DNA from 3 places in the Brooklawnia propionicigenes genome. Region 1 is predicted to be linked to each of the others. Evidence: riboswitches for the same ligand, from Rfam matches in the RefSeq annotation. Region 1 holds a riboswitch; each other region holds the start of a gene.

Region 1 (3,940 bases):
TTCTGTGACCTCGTCGGCCAGCTCGGCGGTGGCCAGCATGCCGACCTTGATCGAATCGATGCGCACATCGGCCACCAGGGTCTCGAACTGCTGAGCGACGAAGTCGACCGGCACCACATGTACCCCGGTGACGCCCTGGGTGTTCTGCGCGGTCAGCGCGGTGATCACGCTGGTGCCGAAAGCACCCAGCGCGGAGAAGGTCTTGAGGTCGGCTTGGATGCCTGCGCCGCCGGAGGGGTCGCTACCCGCGATGGTCAGCGCGACGGGAGGCAGCCCGCCGCTGGCCCAGGCATTCACCAACTCGCGGGTGGCCGCCCGGACATCGGGCTGTCCGCAGATCGCGCTGATCACCGAGACCCCCGCGAAACCCGAACGCCGCACGGCGGCGGTATCGGCCGCCTTCACTCCCCCGATCGCCACGCACGGCCACGGGCTGCGGGCGGCCAGGCCGCTCAGATAACGCAGACCGGTGGCCGGTGCGTGATTGGGCTTGGATGCGGTCGGGCGCACCGGGCCCAGGCCGAGGTAGTCGATGTCACCGCGGCCGAGGTGGGCGACAGCCCAGTCCAGCTGCTCCCCGGTCTCGACCGACAGGCCGAGGATCGGGTCGGGCCCGAGGATCGCCCGGGCCTGTGCCACGGGCATGTCGGACTGCCCGACATGGGCGCCGTCGGCTCCCGCGGCGGCGACCAGGTGCACCCGATCGTCCAGCAGCACCGGCACGCCCGTGCCGCGGACCGTCTCGACGACGTCGCGGGCCATCGCCAGGAATGCATCATCGTCGGCATCGGGGTCGCGCACCTGGACGAGCGTGGCGCCTGCCTGCACGGCCTGCCTGACCGTCTCCGCCACACCGAGCGCCCCGCACTGCACCGTGTCGGTGACCAGGTAGACCGAAAGATCCAGATCCTTGCTCATGAGATCTTCACCCGATCTGCGGCCTGCTCGGCACTCAGCCGAGCGAGCGCATCCAGGAGTTCGACGGCGAAGCTGCCCGGTCCCCTGGCGACGGACGCAGCGTTCTCGGCGGCGATGTTCATATGCGAGGTAGCCGCGATCGCCGCGTTCAGCGGGCTGGTGACCGCCGCATAGCCGGCCATCACCGCGCCCAGCGCGCAGCCGACCCCGGTGACCTGGGTGAGCATCGCGCTGCCGTTGCTCAGTTTCACCAGTTCGTCGCCATCGGTGATCATGTCAACCGGGCCGCTGACCGCGACGACGCAGTGGTAACGACGGGCCAACTCATGGGCCGCGTCCACGGCATCGGTGGTGGAGTCGGTCGCCTCGACGCCGCGTCCGGAGGTGCCGCCCAGGAAGCCCAGGATCTCGGAGGCGTTGCCGCGCAGGATGGTGGCGGGGTTGGCGTCCATCATCTTCTTGACCTCGGCCGTGCGCCACGGCAGTCCGCCTGCCGCGACCGGGTCGAGCACCCAGGGTTTGCCGGCGGCGACTGCAGCGGCTGAGGCCAGGTACATGCCCTGGATCTGCTCGGACGAGGGAGTGCCGTTGTTGACCAGCACACCGGAGGCGACCTGGGTGGCGAATCCTGCGGCCTCCTCGGGGTTGTCACACATCGCCGGGGATGCGCCGACCGCATACAGCACGTTCGCGGTGAAGTTCATCACCACATGATTGGTGAGGCACTGCACCAGCGGGTTGCGCTCCCGCAGTGCAGTGATGCTCTCGGCCAGAGCAGAGGAATGGAAATCGACGTTCATCTGGACGTCCCTTCGCTAGCACTACCTAGATCAGGTCACTACGGGTTTGGTCTCAGCCGGTACCTTCCCCGGCACCCCGCGTCTTGGATGTACGTTAGCACCGGCCACCAGCCGGCAGGCGAGGCGATTCCGGATGGTCGACCGGCCTGCGAGCGTGCTTCCCGGACCGGCGAAGGTCGGATAGCGGGCCATCGCCGCTAGCATCGAGACAGGACTACGGATGCCGGTGCGCGGGAGGCACAGTGACTACTGCATTGATCGTCGTAGACGTTCAGAACGACTTCTGTGAGGGCGGTTCGCTGGCGGTCGCCGGCGGCACCAAGGTGGCCGCGGATATCGCAGCCTTCGTGGAGGGCGAGCTTGGGCGAGGCACCGATCGCAGCTTCGACTATCTGGTCGCCACCCGTGATCGCCATATCGATCCGGGCGCCCACTTCAACGCCACCCCCGATTACATCGACAGTTGGCCCAGGCACTGCGTGGCGGGCACTCAGGGCGCCGATTTCAATCCGGCAGTCGCCGATCTGCCCTTCGACGCGGTCTTCGACAAAGGCGCCTACCAGGCCGCCTACTCCGGTTTCGAGGGGACGATCGGCGGCGACGACGGCGGCGAGGGGTTGGGAGCCTGGCTGGACGCCCACGATGTCGACCACGTCGTGGTCTGCGGCCTGGCCACTGACTACTGCGTCCGCGCGACGGCCGCTGATGCCGCCAAGCATGGCTACCGCACCGAGATGCTGCTCGATCTTTCAGCCGCAGTCAGCCCCGACCGCGTGCCCCAGGTCGTCGCAGGCCTGCAGGAGGCAGGGGTCGTCGTCGCCGGCTGACCGCATCTCGCCGGCCTCGGACAGCCCCGATCGAGCCTCAGGACGCCGGTCTGCTCGGGCCGGGCACCCACGAGTACCCGTTCATCACCGCGGCCAGCCGCATCGGGCGCTCCATCTGGTAGAGGTCCTCCAGCATCAGCGGTGCGCCGTCCGGCCCCGACAACGGTATCTGCCAGTTCGGGTATTGCCGCCAGGTACCCGGCTGGTTCTGGATGCGGTAGTCACCGACGGCATCCACCAGCGCGACATTGAGCACCCGTGAATCGGTGTACGTCAGGTAGCGGTAGAGCGCCAGCACCTTCGCCTCGACATCGTCCTCCACGTCGTCGGTGAACAGGCCGCGCTCGTCGAGACGGCGCATCCAGGCATCCTGCTCGAGTTCAGCGGCGGCCGCTTCTTCCTCGTACGACTCGGTGAGCAGCCCGAGATCGTGCCGCAACCGGACGTGCTCGTTGGCCAGATAGCCCGCGGTCGGAGGCAGATCATGGGTGATCACCGAGGCCATCGCGTATTCGCGCCAATGTTCGGGCGGAGAGGGCTGGCCGTTCGCGTCGTTCTCGAACCACAGCACCGAGGTGCCCAGGATGCCGCGTTCGGCGAGATAGCCGCGCACCCAGGGCTCGACGGTGCCCAGATCTTCGCCGATGACGAATGCCCCGGCGCGCTGAGCCTCCAACATGATGATGCCGATGAGCGCATCGTGGTCGTAGCGCACATAGGTGCCCTCGCGCGGCGTGCCGCCCTCGGGGATCCACCAGAGCCGGAACATGCCGAGGATGTGGTCGATCCGCACGCCGCCCGCATGGCTGAGGGCGGTCTGCAGCATGCTGCGGAACGGGCCGTAAGCGGTATCGGCGAGCCGGTCGGGCCGCCACGGCGGTTGTCCCCAGTCCTGTCCGAGCTGGTTGTAGCCGTCCGGCGGCGCGCCGACGCTGATGTCCTGGGCGTAGATGTCGCTCATCATCCAGGTGTCGGCCGAGGCGCCGCTCACTCCGACGGCGAGATCGGTCACGATGCCGACCGGCATGCCCGCGTCCTGTGCGGCCTGCTGGGCGTCGCTGAGCTGGTTCCAGGAGACCCACTGCAGCCACTCGTTGAACGTGATCTCGTCAAGGTAGTCGTTGTGCAGTTTCGCCACCCGCGGTGAGGTCGGGCGCTGCAGGTCCTCGTCCCATTGCCGCCAGTCGTTGCCGTAGTGCTCGCAGAGCACACACCACAATGCGAAGTCGCGCAGCCGGCGGCCACGGCGACGCTTGAAGTCGTCGAAGGCCATCTGCCGAGCCGGACGAAGACCCGCGCCGAAGATGATGCGCAGCGCTTCTCGTTTGTTGGTCCAGGAGGCGTCGCGATCGAGCAATTGTTCGCCGGCCTGCTCCTCGTTGAGCTGCTCGCGCA
Region 2 (3,940 bases), 170 kb from region 1:
CGTCGTCGTAGGCGCCGGTGTGCTGGGCGGCGTACAGCGCGGCATGGTCGGGATTGGGTGCCCAGTCGAGCAGCATGCTGACCTGGGTGGGGCCGGCTCCCGAGGTCGAATCGCCGGTCTGGGCGCCGGACGAGCCGCAGGCGCTCAGTGCCAGGCCGGCGGCCAATCCGAGTGCGATCGTCGCGCCGAATCGTGTCGTTTTCATAGGGTGGTGGTTCCTTCCGTGGGTTTGTTCCATGGGCAGACGAGTCGTTCCAGGCCGATCACGGTGGCCAGCAGCACCGCCGACATGATGGTCAGGACGATGACCTGGGCGAAGACGAAGTCGGTCTGCATCCTGGGGATCGCCTGCAGCATGAGGTAGCCGATGCCGTCGGTGGAGCCGGTGTATTCGGCGAAGACAGCGGCGACAGGGGCGAAGGTCACCGAGACCCGCAGCCCCGCGAAGCCGCGTGGCGCCGCATACGGCAGCCGAACCCGCCAGAACAGTCCGTGGCGGGTGGCGTGCAGGCTGCGCAGGGTGTCGATCAGCCGGGCGTCCACCGACCGGATGCCGGAGAGCAGGTTGAGCGCGACCGGAAAGAAGCACAGCAGTGCCACCACGATGACCTTGGGGGCCATCCCGTAGCCGAGCGCGATGGTCAGCAGCGGGCCGATGACGATCACCGGGATGGCCTGGGAGGCGATCAGCAGCGGCGTCATGGCCGAGCCGATGACCGGGAGATAGCCCGAGATGATGACCACGATCACCGCGACCGCCACCCCGAGCAGGACCCCGATGACGGTTTCGCTGAATGTCAGCCAGGTGGCCGAGGCCAACCGGGTGGGCCAGGTGGCGATCAGCGAATCCAGCACGGCTTTCGGTGCGGGAATGACGTAGTCGGGGATGAGCCCGTTCGCGGTCACGGCGATCCAGCCGGCGAGGATGAGCAGCACCGTGATGGCTGGTGGTAGCACCTTGTGCTTGAGATACCAGCTCATCGGGGCGCTCCCGGATTCGGGCCGAATCCGGAGTCGGCGAACGATTGCAGGATCTGCCTTCTGACCGTGGCGAAGGCCGGGTCTCCGAGCAGGAGTTCACGGGGGCGGTCGTCGGCGAACCAGCCCGGCCAGCTCGCTGCCGTGCTGACCGGTTGGCCAGGAGCGGGTTCGGCCAGCAGCACGACCCGGTGGGACAGCAGCAGAGCTTCGTCCACGTCGTGGGTGACCATGATCAAAGTGGCGCTGGAACCGATGATGGTGGCCCGTAGCCACTGCTGGACCTCGGCGCGGGTGATGGCGTCGAGCGCGCCAAGGGGCTCGTCGGCCAGCAGGATCGGCTTGTCGGCGAGCAGTGCGCGGGCCAGCGCGGCGCGCTGCCGCATGCCCCCGGACAGTGCCGCGGGGCGTTCCTGCTCCCAGTCGGCGAGTCCCCACTGGTGCAAGGTGGCGTGCGCCCGGGCCCTGGCCTGTGGACGTGTGACTCCGCGGTTGCGCAGGCTGATCGCCACGTTGTCGAGCAGGTTCAGCCACGGCAGCAGCGAGTCGCCCTGGGGCATGATCGCGCAGGAGGCCAGTCGTCCGGCTGGGTCGTCGCGTCCCAGGACGCTGAGGGTACCGGTGGTGGGTTCGTGCAGCCCGGCGATCAGCGAGAGCAGGGTGGACTTGCCGCAGCCGGAGCGTCCGATCAAGGCGAGATGCTGACCGGCCGGCACCTGCAGCCGCAGTCCGCCGAGCACGCCGCGCTCGGCTTTCGGGTAGCGGAAGCCCAGATCGTCGATGGTGATCGCGGGCGTTGGAGGGTCGGCCGAAGCGTTGATGGCCATTCGACATCCCTCCGCTCATACGAATGAGTTCAGGTTCAACGGGTGTCATCTCAGCCTGCTGGGCAGGCACCCCGTGTCGCTTTCTGTTGACCTGGCGAACTATAGCAAGCCCGCCCCCCGACCGCCCGGCCGGTTAATCGATTGTGTGGTTGAGCAGGATCAGGGAATCGCGGTGGACGATCTCGCGCTCGTACTGGACGCCCAGCTCGGCGGCCAGTTCGGACGAGCGGCGGCCCAGCATCGCCGGCAGCTGATCGGCATCGAAGTTGACCAGGCCACGGGCGACCGCCTCACCCGACGGGGTGACCAGGTCGACCGGGTCACCGGCGACGAAATCGCCGGTCACCTTGGTGATCCCGGCAGCCAGCAGTGACGCATTGGCCTGGGTGACCGCCCGCACCGCACCCGAATCCATGTACAGCGCTCCCCTGGCCATGGACGCATGTGCCAGCCACAGCAGCCGGCGCGGCCGGCGCTTGTCGATGGGCGAGAACGCAGTGCCGACCGGTTCGCCGACGAGGATCTCCCCCACCTGCGATGCCCGGCCGAGCACCACCGGAATGCCCGCGCCGGTGGCGATCTGGGCGGCCTGCAGTTTGGTGGTCATCCCGCCCGAGCCGATATTCGAACCGATCCGATGGGTGTCGACCGTCAGCGCCTCGACATCGGGCACGAAGCTGATGGGCAGCGAACCCGGTTCGTCGGGATGTGCGGTGAACAACGAATCGACATCGCTGAGCAGCAGCAACGCGTCCGCGCGCACCAACTGGGCGACCAGCGCGGCCAACCGGTCGTTGTCACCGAAGTGGATCTCGTGGGTGGCGACGGTGTCGTTCTCGTTGATGATCGGCACCACGCCCATCCGCAACAGCGTGCCCAGTGTGCGCAGCGCATTGGCATAGGTCGACTGGCGGGTGACATCGTCCACGGTCAGCAAGACCTGACCGACCAGGATACCGCGATCTCGGAAGAGTTCGGTGTAGCGCTGCACCAGCAGCCCCTGACCGACCGCGGCGGCAGCCTGCTGGTGAGCCAGGTCGCGCGGACGCCTGCGCAGCTGCAGCGGAGCCAAGCCCGCGGCGATGGCGCCCGAGCTAATCAGCACGATGTCGTGGCCGTCGTCGTGAGCATCGGCCAGCGCGCTCACCAAGGCGGCGACCCGATCCTCGGCGAGACCACGCGAGGCGCTGCTCAGGGACGAGGAACCGACCTTGACCACCAGACGGCGTCCGGTGGCAACCTGCTGACGGACTTCTTCCTCGGTCAGCACACCATCGAAATCGGGGCTCAACGCTATTCGCCATCCTCGTCGAAATCATGGGAGAGTTCGTCGGCCAGCGCCTGACGGTGCAGCTCGCGCCAGTCGGCCTCCCGGTCGTGGCCCACCAGCTCATCACGGGCAGCATGATAGGCGGCATCCAACTCGCGGCGGCGCCGCACCGATGGACGCACCTCTTCGAGCCGCTGGTCTTCACCGCGGCGCGACAGCAGTTCGGCACCGGTATCGACCTGCGGAGCGAAGTCGAAGACCACCGGATGTTCCCCGGCGCCGATCGCCACCGCATCGCCGGGGGTTGCCCCCATGGCCAGCAGTTCGTCCTCGATACCCAGCCGGTTGAGCCGGTCGGCGAGATACCCGACGGCCTCGTCGTTGCCGAAATCGGTCTGCCGCACCCAGCGTTCGGGCTTGTCACCCCGCACCCGCCAGACGAAACCGCCCTCGCCGTCGCCTTGACGTTTGATGGTGAACTCGCGGCCGCTGGAGGCTACCGGCTCGGGACGGATAACGATCCGGCGCGGCGGCGCGGCGGTCATCTCGGCACGACGCTCGCGCACGATCTCGGCCATCGCGAAGATGAGCTTGGTCAGGCCCTGACCGGTCTTCGTCGAGATCGGGAAGACCCGGTATCCGGCTGCCTCGATGTCGGGGGTGACGATTTCGGCCAGGTCGCGGGCATCGGGCACGTCGATCTTGTTCAGAGCCACCAGGCGCGGCCGGTCTTCCAGGCCGCCGTAGTTGGCCAGCTCCTTCTCGATGACCTGCAGATCGCCGAGCGGTTCGCGTCCGGGTTCCCAGGTGGCGCAGTCGATGACGTGGACGATGGCCTGGCACCGCTCGATGTGACGCAAGAAGT
Region 3 (3,940 bases), 550 kb from region 1:
CCGGCATCGCCTATCGCGGCTGGCCTTGAGCGTCGGCAGATCGGACGATGGCGCGTCGTCTGGTTGTTCGTGGCAGCATTCGTTTGCCACATCCTCGCCTACAACGTAGTGACGGCGTGGCTGCCGACGGCGCTGGCCGAGATGCGGCACATGAGCGTGGTAGGCGCGGGCCTCGGGTCCAGCCTCTTCCAGGCGGCCGGCATCGCGGGTCCGTTCCTGGTGCCGATCCTGATGAGTGCCCTCGGCTGGTCGCAGCTTCGCACGATGGCCGCCGTGTGTGTCTGCTGGATCACTTTGCCGATCGGTTTGATCGCGGTTCCCGGATGGTGGCCGGTGTGGAGCCTCGTCGGCGGCCTGGCGCAGGGCGCATTCTTCACGGTTCTCTTCGTGGTGGTCATCCAGCGGGCACGCGACGTTGACGAGAACCGGCGGATCACCGCGTTGATTCAGACCATTGGGTACACCGTGGCGGCGACTGGGCCGGTCGCCGCGGGTTGGATCCACTCGCGCGTGCCGGGGTGGACGATGACGTTCGTGGCCGTCTTCCTCGTGCTCGTGGCCATGAGCGTGTGCGCTCTTCTCGCCGTCGCGGACTCCTCGCAGCCTCCCGAAGGCAAGCACACCGTCTCGGACCGCGACGACTGAGTGCTCATGGTCGAGACCGACGACGTGTCGGCCAACAGAACGAGCCATCCAGAAGGCGGCCGCTGCGGCTCTACCATGAAAAGGTGTGTGACTATACTGCTCCGCATTTCGCTCGTTCGGCGTTGCTGATCATTGACGTACAGAACGATTTCATCGACGGAGCAATGCCGGTTCCTGGCACGCAACGGCTGCTTGCTCGTCTGGCCGAGCTTGCCGGCGGGTTTCGTGCTGCTGGGCGTCCCATCGCGCACGTGATCCGGCTCTATCAGCCGGGCAGCTCGGATGTGGACGCGATACGTCGTGCCAGCATCGAAGCGGGAGCAGGTGTGGTCGCACCGGGAAGTCCTGGCGCCGACATCCCGGCGATCCTTCTTCCCGGGCACCGGGGGATCACCCTTGATCCCGACAGGCTCCTGTGTGGTCAACCGCAGCAGCTTTCTGCCCGCGAGGCGGTCGTATACAAGCCGCGGTGGAGCGCGTTCTATCGAACCGGACTCGAGACTTGGCTGCACTCTCACGAGGTCGACACGGTGGTGGTCGCCGGCTGCAACCTTCCCAACTGCCCGCGGGCCACGCTGTTCGACGCCAGCGAACGCGATCTTCGTGCGGTGCTCGTGACCGATGCCGTGTCGCAATCCACCCCGGAACGTCTCGCCGACTTCCGACTGATCGGGGTCAACCTCCTCACTGCCGAGCAAGTCGTCGCAGCGCTGATGGCAGAGGCTTGATCGGTTGCCTTAGGCGCGCAGAGCCCGGGAGACGGACGAATGCGGCATCACGTGGCTTCTGGCGGCGCGAAAGTCGATTCACGGGGACCGTGCGCAAGCGGTCGATCAGGATCCGAACCACAAGGAACCTGAACCGCTGCGGGCCAAAATCAGCATGGGGGCTATACTCCAGCCAGTGCCACGGGAACCCGGGAAGCCGGGTTGAGAGGAGGGCGTACCGCCCTCGACCGTCGAACCTGAACCGGACCATACCGGCGTAGGAAGGCTCCCGCTCTTTCCCGGGCACTCGCAGTGCACGGGAAAGGAACAGAGACATGAGCGAATCCAACGGTCGCCTGCAGTGGCGCGTCGTTGACATGGTGACCGCCGCGATCCTGGGGGTGGCCTGCGGAGTCATCTTCCTGGTATGGAATCAGGTCGGGGGCGCGGCATACGCCGTCATCGACGCAGCCACGCCGGGATTTGGCGGGCTGGTCGCTGGGATCTGGCTGCTCGGGGGCGTCCTGGGCGGACTGGTGATCCGCAAGCCGGGTGCCGCGGTCTTCGTCGAGGTCCTCGCTGCCGTGGTGTCGATGGCATTGGGTTCCCAGTGGGGCATCTCGACGGTCTACTCGGGCCTCGTCCAGGGGCTGGGTGCGGAACTCGTCTTCCTGATCTTCGGCTACCGAAAGTTCAACCTGCCCGTCGCCATGCTGGCCGGAGCCGGCGCGGGCGTGGCCGCATGGGTGTTCGAAGGTTTCTTCGGCAGTTCCCCGAACTTCGCCAAGACCTTGACCTTCAATCTCATCTACTTGTCCACGATGATCGTCACCGGTCTGGTCCTGGCGGGCCTGGTCGGCTGGCTGCTGGTGCGCGGGCTCGCCCAGACCGGCGCCCTCGACCGGTTCGCTGCGGGACGCGAGATCCGCGGCCGGGTTTGAACAGACCCAGCACAGAGGTCGCCGTCGCGTCCGCCTCGTCGTCCGTTCCCGACCACAATCCCGACAGGATTCCAGCCGTGACCCTCCACTCGCCTCGTCTGCCCGAGGTCCGCGCCGTTCCCGGCGTACGGGTGCGCGCGCGTGGGTGGGGATGGCGGCATGCCGGACGCCGGGCGTGGGCTTTGCGCGACGTGAACCTCGACATCGCGCCGGGCGAGCGGGTACTGGTGCTCGGCGCCTCGGGTGCGGGCAAGTCCACGCTGATGGGTGGGCTCGCCGGCTTGCTGGGCGGCGAGGACGAGGGCGAGTCCCTGGGCGAACTCACACTCGACGACCGCCTCCCGCACGCCGCACGCGAGCGTGTCGGACTGGTCATGCAGGACCCGGAGGCCCAGGTGGTGATGGCTCGCCTGGGGGACGATGTCGCTTTCGGCTGCGAGAACCTCGGCGTCCCCCGCGAGGAGATCTGGGTCCGGGTGCGAGACGCGCTGGATGCCGTGGGCCTGCACTTGCCACTGGACCATCCCACCTCCAAGCTCTCCGGCGGGCAGAAGCAGCGCCTGGCGTTGGCCAGCGTCCTGGCCATGCGTCCGGGTCTGCTGCTGCTCGACGAACCGACCGCCAATCTCGACCCGCACGGAGTCGACGAAGTGCGTGCAGCCGCCGAGCGTGTGCTGGAGCGCACCGGAGCCACCCTGGTCGTCGTCGAGCACCGTGTGGACGTGTGGGCAGACCTGGTGGACCGCTGCGTCGTGATCCTCGACGGCACCATCGCCGCCGACGGCCCACTGGACGAGGTGCTGCGCGACCAGGGCGGGCAGCTGCGCGCCGCCGGCATCTGGTTGCCCGGCGACGATGTCGCCGTGGTCAAGGAGGCCCACGCCCGGATGACCACGCAGCCGGCCGCAGCCGGTCCGACGGCCGCTGGCTCTGACGCGGTGGTGCTCTCGGGGCGCGACCTGACCATCGGGTACGAGCAGAGCCGGCCGGTCCGGGCGGGGATCGACATCGATATTCCCCGCGGCGCGTCCACCTGCATCGTCGGGGACAACGGTCTCGGCAAGTCCACCCTGGCCCTCACCCTGGTCGGCCTGCTGCCTCAGCTCGCAGGGCAGGTCCGCGTGGCGGAAGACCTGGCCCCGGCTCCCGGGCGCACCGACCCCCATGCCTGGTCGTCCCGCGAGTTGCTCGGGCGCATCTCCATGGTGTTCCAGGAGCCCGAATACCAGTTCGTGTCGCGTACGGTACGTGAAGAACTGGAGCTCGGTCCCCGCGCCGCGGGCACCCCGGCGGAGGAGACGGCCACCCAGGTGGACCGGTTCTTGCGCCTTCTTGCCCTGGACGACGTGGCCCTCGCCAACCCCATGACGCTGTCGGGTGGGGAGAAGCGGCGGCTGTCCGTGGCGACCGCCCTGATCTGCGCGCCCGAGGTGGTCGTGCTGGACGAGCCGACCTTCGGGCAGGACCGTACGACGTGGCTGGAACTCGTCGGCATCTTGCGCGACGCCGTAACCCGCGGCACCACGATCGTCTCCATCACCCACGACCGCTCCTTCGTGGCGGCCATGGACGGCCACGTCATCGACCTCGCCGACCTCGGGTGGGACCCCCGCACCCGTAGGGCCGCGGGCGACGATCCTCCGGTGC

Evidence for each region. A riboswitch is a leader RNA that binds a small molecule or an ion and turns the genes downstream of it on or off. The one in region 1 is predicted to bind thiamine pyrophosphate.
Region 2: it holds a riboswitch for thiamine pyrophosphate, as region 1 does, so the genes downstream of both, QUE25_RS12440 (ABC transporter ATP-binding protein) here and thiM (hydroxyethylthiazole kinase) in region 1, are expected to answer to the same signal.
Region 3: it holds a riboswitch for thiamine pyrophosphate, as region 1 does, so the genes downstream of both, QUE25_RS08970 (ECF transporter S component) here and thiM (hydroxyethylthiazole kinase) in region 1, are expected to answer to the same signal.

The regions. Positions count from the first base shown of each region.
Region 1 is NZ_AP028056.1:2,533,380-2,537,319, reverse strand. Features, by position in the region: partial or broken gene thiD (bifunctional hydroxymethylpyrimidine kinase/phosphomethylpyrimidine kinase) at 1-249, opposite strand, end outside; partial or broken gene thiE (thiamine phosphate synthase) at 286-918, opposite strand; gene thiM (hydroxyethylthiazole kinase) at 915-1,718, opposite strand; TPP riboswitch at 1,709-1,807, opposite strand; gene QUE25_RS11690 (isochorismatase family protein) at 1,961-2,545, shown strand; gene malQ (4-alpha-glucanotransferase) at 2,583-3,940, opposite strand, start outside.
Region 2 is NZ_AP028056.1:2,707,554-2,711,493, reverse strand. Features, by position in the region: gene QUE25_RS12450 (ABC transporter substrate-binding protein) at 1-205, opposite strand, end outside; gene QUE25_RS12445 (ABC transporter permease) at 202-981, opposite strand; gene QUE25_RS12440 (ABC transporter ATP-binding protein) at 978-1,805, opposite strand; TPP riboswitch at 1,795-1,889, opposite strand; gene proB (glutamate 5-kinase) at 1,939-3,096, opposite strand; gene obgE (GTPase ObgE) at 3,099-3,940, opposite strand, start outside.
Region 3 is NZ_AP028056.1:1,984,140-1,988,079, forward strand. Features, by position in the region: gene QUE25_RS08960 (MFS transporter) at 1-645, shown strand, start outside; gene QUE25_RS08965 (cysteine hydrolase family protein) at 729-1,373, shown strand; TPP riboswitch at 1,544-1,653, shown strand; gene QUE25_RS08970 (ECF transporter S component) at 1,688-2,293, shown strand; gene QUE25_RS08975 (ATP-binding cassette domain-containing protein) at 2,371-3,940, shown strand, end outside.